Regions from separate parts of the Cobetia sp. BMC6 genome, predicted to be linked through region 1. Evidence: predicted binding sites of a transcription regulator. Region 1 holds the regulator's gene; the other holds the start of a gene.
The links. The regulator LexA, encoded in region 1, represses DNA repair genes until DNA is damaged. The targets are predictions, from matches to a motif close to TACTGTNTANNTANACAGTA.
Positions count from the first base shown of each region.

Region 2: the regulator LexA is predicted to act here: its motif matches at 1,484-1,503, upstream of MKZ40_RS06500 (YqiA/YcfP family alpha/beta fold hydrolase).

Region 1 covers NZ_JAKUMF010000002.1:291,416-294,623, reverse strand. Annotated here, with positions in the region: gene MKZ40_RS05510 (L,D-transpeptidase) at 1-197, opposite strand, end outside; gene MKZ40_RS05505 (TetR/AcrR family transcriptional regulator) at 197-874, opposite strand; gene lexA (transcriptional repressor LexA) at 1,415-2,044, shown strand; gene MKZ40_RS05495 (hypothetical protein) at 2,148-2,387, opposite strand; gene MKZ40_RS05490 (DUF6586 family protein) at 2,640-3,119, opposite strand; gene topA (type I DNA topoisomerase) at 3,119-3,208, opposite strand, start outside.
Region 2 covers NZ_JAKUMF010000002.1:531,140-534,347, reverse strand. Annotated here, with positions in the region: gene parE (DNA topoisomerase IV subunit B) at 1-318, opposite strand, end outside; gene MKZ40_RS06500 (YqiA/YcfP family alpha/beta fold hydrolase) at 572-1,324, opposite strand; gene pgi (glucose-6-phosphate isomerase) at 1,599-3,208, opposite strand, start outside.

The DNA.
Region 1 (3,208 bases):
ATCACATGCCAGCCGGTTGGCGTGCAACCGCTGCCATCGAGCTCGCCGATACCGTTGAGGCCGCTGGAGATCGCGCAGGCGTGCACCAGCGCGTCAGGGGCAGCCGCGCAGGGCGGCGCATCACGACTGCCACTCGGCGCGTCATTGCGTATCTCAAGGCTCTGGCGCGAGAGATCCACCGCTACCCAGCAGGCCATCAGCTGGCCGCCTGGGTGACCGCCTCACCATCCCCGAGCGAGGCCGGCAACGGCGCTGCCATCGCCGCGACCACCACCGGACGCATGTGCTGGATCAGCTCACGCACCGTGGTGTGATGGCCATACTCGGCCTCCTCGATATCCCGCAGTGCATCCAGGCCCGAGAAGGTGAAGATCACGCTACCGAGCATGAAGTGCAGGCGCCAGAAGCGCTCGTTGTCCGGCAGATCAGGGGTCGCAAGCTTCAGAAGCTCGGCGAAGCGGCTGAAGACCGTGCCGTAATGCTCGCGGATATAGCGCCGCATATGGCCCTGACCCTGAGTGTAGGCAAGCCCGAGCAGGCGCATGAAGGTGCGCAGGCTGTTGCGCTCGGCCGGCACCTCCAGCACGGTACGCGCCATCACCTCCAGCAGGACCTCAAGCGGCACCTGACGCCCGGCGTATTGCTGCTCGACACTGTCGAGCGCCGCGTGGAAACGCTCGCTGAATGGATCGAGATAGCGCGCGAAGACCGCCTGGATCAGCGATTTCTTGGACCCGAAGTGGTAGTTCACCGCCGCCAGATTGACCTTGGCCTTGCTGGTGATGTTGCGCAGTGAGGTCTCGGCGAAACCACGCTCGGCGAACAGCACCTCGGCAGTATCGAGGATGCGGGTAACGGTATCGGTCTGGGCCATGGGCGGAACCCTTGTCAGGTAGAAGAGGACTGGAGTCGTAGGTCACGACGCAAGCGCCGCGCGGCGACTCTCTCATGAGGTGGTGCAGGTTCACCGGAAGGCCACGTACGATATCGGCTCGTTTGACCACGGCACACGTGAGCACGACACATCCGAACACTGCCATCGGCGAACATTCGTTTGAAACACTTTGATTCTAGCGCGCCATGTCACGACTGACAATTCTCTCGCGTTTCAAACGCCAAAGGTTTAGTCGAGCCTGATATTCCTTCAATGCAGACCGTTCCGATTCAAGGACTCGCCGTGCTCGGTGACAGACCACCCCGCAGGGCCACACCGGATTGCCCTCTCGACAGCTTGCCTTGGATATCGACAAGCCAAGTCGGCAGACAGCGATATCTCGACGACTACCTGCCCTTTGAGGCCTCCACACAAGCCACGATGCCTTGCATGACTGCCATGACTGGATACAATGACAGTTGTATGGATGCACACCCCGTGCCGTCAGCTCAAGATGCCGCCCAGGCCAAAGGCAATGCCATGACCCAGCCGCTTACTCCGCGCCAGCAGGATGTCTTCGACTTCATCATCAAGACCATCAAGTCCTCTGGCTACCCGCCGACGCGGGCCGAAATCGCCCAGGCGCTGGGCTTCCGCTCGCCGAATGCCGCCGAGGAGCATCTGCGTGCCCTCAAGCGCAAGGGCGCCATCGAGATGGTGCCGGGCACCTCACGCGGCATTCGCGTGCCGTCGCTGGCTGACGTCGACGAGAGCGCCAACGATGGTCTGCCGGTGATCGGGGAAGTGGCCGCCGGCAGCCCGATTCTTGCCAGCGAGCATATCGACCGTCACTGCCCGCTGCCGAGCGACTACTTCTCGCCGGCTGCCGACTACCTGCTGCGTGTGCGCGGCGTGTCGATGAAGGATGTGGGAATTCTGGAAGGCGACCTGCTGGCCGTGCACCGCACCACCAGCGTGCGTGACGGGCAGATCGTGGTGGCACGCCTGGGAGATGAAGTCACCGTCAAGCGCTTCCGTCGTGACGGGCACTACGTGTGGCTGGAAGCCGAAAACGAGGACTTCTCACCGATCAAGGTCGACCTGCGCACGGACAGCCTGGAGATCGAGGGTCTCGGGGTAGGCGTCATCCGCGATGGTGGCCTGCACTGAGTCCTTGACCAGCTGCGCTTTAAGCAACAGAAAAGCCGCACGCATTGCACAAAAAAACCCGCCTCGAGGCGGGTTTTTTTGTGCGCGAAGCGCGAGCGATGCATCAGTGCACGATGCCTTCTGACTGCTCATCCTCGTCTTCTTCGCCATCCCAGAGGCGAGTCCGGGTGATGGCGTGGTCGATCATCTCACGCGCGACCTCGAAACGATTGTCACGCAGCAGATCAGCGGCCTCGTCTGAAATGCGAATGCTGAGCAGCGGCTCACCTTCGCTTTCCGCGGCGCGCAGAATCACTTCACCATCTTCCATTTGCACAATTTCAAGTACGGCGGGATCGGACACGTCATTCCTCCTGCACGGCACCTCGTGAGATACCGGCGTCGTTGTAATCGTCAGCGCGACGGCTGGCAAGCCCGGCACCGCGTTGCCATCAGCGACGCAGAAAAAAGTACGACCACAGCCAGAGCCATGGTCGTACCGGAGAGTGCAGGGCTTGCCACAATGCGATCAGTCTAGCACCCGTGAAGGCGAAACGTCACCCGATCGCCATGCGCCAGTCATCACCAGCGTGCAGCGCCATATCAGCGCCTTGACCTACCACTCGACGCTCGATTCGCGCAGCTGCGGCAGCAGCGCCTTGAATGCCGTGATGGCGGCGCTGAGACGCTCGGCCAGCGAGTCGCTCGAGGCTGCCGCGATGATCAGACCATCACCCCGCGAACGCGATTCCTCGCGGCGAGCGACGCCACCCTCTTCATGCAGACGAGTCACATCCGCGATCAGCTCAGACAACCAGCTGTCAGGACGTTCCAGCAGGCTGCGCAGCTGCTCGACCTCGGCAATGGGCGTCGGTGGTGTGGCCAAGCGCTCGCGCCAGCTCCCCTGCGGCCAGCGCGCCGTCACGGCACACTCTTCCAGCAATGAGGCCAGCGCCAGCTCCAGCAGGGCGAGCGCGCCCTCTTCACCGGCCATGCGACGCGCCACGGCATGCTCATCGTCGCCAGAGACCGCTGACTGGGCCAGCAGCAACTCGGCCTGATACAGCAGCTGATTGGTACGGGCACGCTGGCTCATCAGCTCTTGGCTCCCTTGCGCTTGTCCTCGACGACCCAGCGGCCGTTGTCGTAGGTCGCCTTCCAGCCGGTCGCCTTGCCATCTTCATC
Region 2 (3,208 bases), 240 kb from region 1:
GAAGCGATAGCTGTCCTGGGAGAACTTGCCCCCCGCGTGCAGCTTGGTGAGGATCAGCTCGATGCCGGTCACGCCATGCTCGGGGTGGATGTCGGTGGGCATGCCACGACCGTCATCGCCGACCTCGATACCGCCATTCTCGAGCAGGCGCACGCGGATTTCCTTCGCGTGCCCCGCCAGCGCCTCATCGACGGAGTTGTCGATGACTTCCTGCGCCAGGTGGTTGGGCCGAGAAGTGTCGGTATACATGCCGGGCCGCTTGCGGACCGGTTCGAGGCCGGAGAGGACCTCAATGGAACTGGCGCTGTACTGACTCATCGCAGCCTTGTGTCCTTGGTGTTGACGTCCGCCATCCGACTCGCCATTTCACGTGCGCGAGACGAACAACGAATTCCTGAAAAATGAGAGACCGGCGCCTGGCGTTCAGCATCAAACGCCCTGCCATGTCGTGCCAATCCGTATCGTGGCGATCCATGTCGTGGCAATCCATGTCATGCCAGGAGATGCCGTGTCCAGCCAGGTCGTGGCGGGTGGCGGCGGGTCTGGCAGAAAGCACCACACACGTGACCTGCTAGTCCGGCGCGACATGCATCGCCGCTGCGGTGGCGGGGGCCAGCCGGTGTCCGCCATGCGCCATGATCGCCGGCAGATATTCCGCCAACTGCGCAAAACCGTGATCGCCACCCGGCGTGATGATCAAGCGGCTTCCCTGATAGAGCCCTGCGGCATCATTGACATCCAATGTCTCATCGGCCGTCGCCAACAGCACCAGGGTGCGCTGCGCCGTGACAGGCTCCGCTTCCAATGCAAGCAGCCCGGGGCCGAAATCCTCGGTGACGGTAAACGTCACGCCGGTATAGGGATTGGCATGCACCGAGCCGAGCCATTCGCTGACCAGTCGCGCGGGACGCACGGCCGGATTGATCAGCACACTGCGTGGCCCCAGACGCAAGACGCTCTGGGAGGGACCAGCCGGCCCTTCGAGGCGTGCGGCCTCACGCGCGACCAGCCAGGTGGCCAGAAAACCGCCCATGGAACTGCCGATCACCATGATGGCGTCATCACAGGCGGGGTCTGCGGGGTCCAGCGCCAGGCGCTCACACAGCGTGAGATAGGCTGCGTTGACCGCCGCCTGACCCGCATCGGGCGCCGGAGGGATATCCGGCATCACGCACGGCAGGCCGAACTGCTCTGCCGCGCGCTGCATCAAGCGCGCCTTGGGCGAACAACTGGCCGAATTGAAGCCGTGCAGGTACAGCAGCCCCTTGACGGGCGCGGTGGTGTGCATCGCTGCCGTATCTGACGGAAAGAGGGAATTGGCCATCAGCACTCCCGACAACACGCCAGCCCGCGACACCGCCCCTCCCACGCTTCAAGATGGCTAGGAATCTCTCGAGCGTTCATGCGCTGGAAGCAGGGTTTTCGACGGTCCGCGTCGTGCTGTCTAGTGTAAACGATTGATTCGCTTATAGGATAGCGAGAATACTGTATAAATCAACAGAGAGCGGCGACTGGCGCCGCCACTCGTCTTGCACGGCATATCGGCATGCCCTCACACACTCTCTCACTCGCCCCCCTCACTCACATCCGCCGCGGGTTCAGCGCGGGTCCTGATCCTGTGCTGCCCACACCGCTTCGATCAGCGCGCGGCTGGAGGCATCCAGCATCTCGAAGCCTTCGCCGGTGGTCATGGTCGCTTCGGTGGCGGTGGCGATCTGCTTGCCCAGCTCCACGCCCCACTGATCGAACGGGTTGATATCCCAGATGGTGGCCTGCACGAAGACCTTCTGCTCGTAGAGCGCAATCAACGCCCCCAGCGTTTCCGGTGTCAGCGCTTCCAGCAATAGCGTGGTCGACGGCTGATTGCCACGGTAGCGCTTGTGGTTCGGCTGCGCCTCATCACCGGGGATGGCGTCATCGCCAAGCATCAATACACGTGACTGGGCAAAGCAGTTGGCCAGCGTCAGGCGGTGTTGTGCCTTGAGGTGGGCGCGCGTCTCGGCGTCCTCGACATGATCATAACGACACATCGGTGCGATGAAGTCACACTCGACCGCCTGGGTGCCCTGGTGCAGCAGCTGATAGAAGGCGTGCTGGGCGTTCGGTCCCAGCTGGCCCCACAGCACCGGACAGGTCGAGTAGTCGATCATCTCGCCATCGTTGGTCACTGACTTGCCGTTGGATTCCATCTCCAGCTGCTCGAGGTAGCTGGCGAAGTATTCCAGACGACCGTCGTAGGGCAGGATGGAGTGGGCGCGGATATCGAGGAAGTTGTTGTTCCAGATACCCGCCAGCGCCAGCAGCACCGGCAGATTGTCTTCCAGCGGCGCGGTGCGGAAGTGCTCATCCAGCTCATGCGCCCCGGCCAGCAGACGACGGAAGTTTTCCATGCCGACGTTGAGCGCGATGGGCAGGCCGATGGTGCCCCACAGCGAATAGCGGCCGCCGACCCAATCCCAGAACAGCAGCTGATGTTCCGGCGCGATGCCCCACTCGGTCATCTTCTCCGGCTTTGCGGAAGCGCCGATGAAGTGCTGACGGTTGATCAGCGCTTCCAGGCGCCCTTCCGGGTCGAGACGCGATTTCAGCCAGTCGCGCGCGGTGCGGGCATTGGATAGCGTGTCGATGGTCGAGAATGACTTGGAGGACAGGATGAACAGCGTGGTTTCCGGGCTGAAGGATTCCAGATAGTCCGCCAGCTGGGAGCCATCCATGGTCGAGGCAAAGTGCACGCCGATCTCGTGGATGTCCTTGGGGCGGCAATCGCTCAGGGCGCTGGAGACCATCAGCGGGCCGAGGTCCGAGCCACCGACCCCGAGGTTGACCACATCGGTGATCGGCTTGCCGGTGGCGCCACGCCACTGGCCACTGTGGAAGGTATCGACCATCTCGGCCAGGTGCTCGAGGCTCTCATGGATGGCCGGCACGATATCCTCGCCATCCACCTCGAGGCTGGCGGAGCGCGGCAGACGCAGCGCGGCGTGCAGCGCCGGACGGTCTTCGGAGCGATTGACATGCTCACCGGCCAGCAGGCGCTTGATGCCCTGCTCGACGCCGGTTTCGCGCGCCAGATCCAGCAGCAGCTCCAGGGTCTCGCCCTTGAGGCGCTGCTTGGAGAGATCCAGACGCAGCCCCGCAGCGGAGCGCGTGAAGGTCGCCACTCGGTCACGCCCTTGCGCCGCATCCTCGGCAAACAGGTCCTTCATAT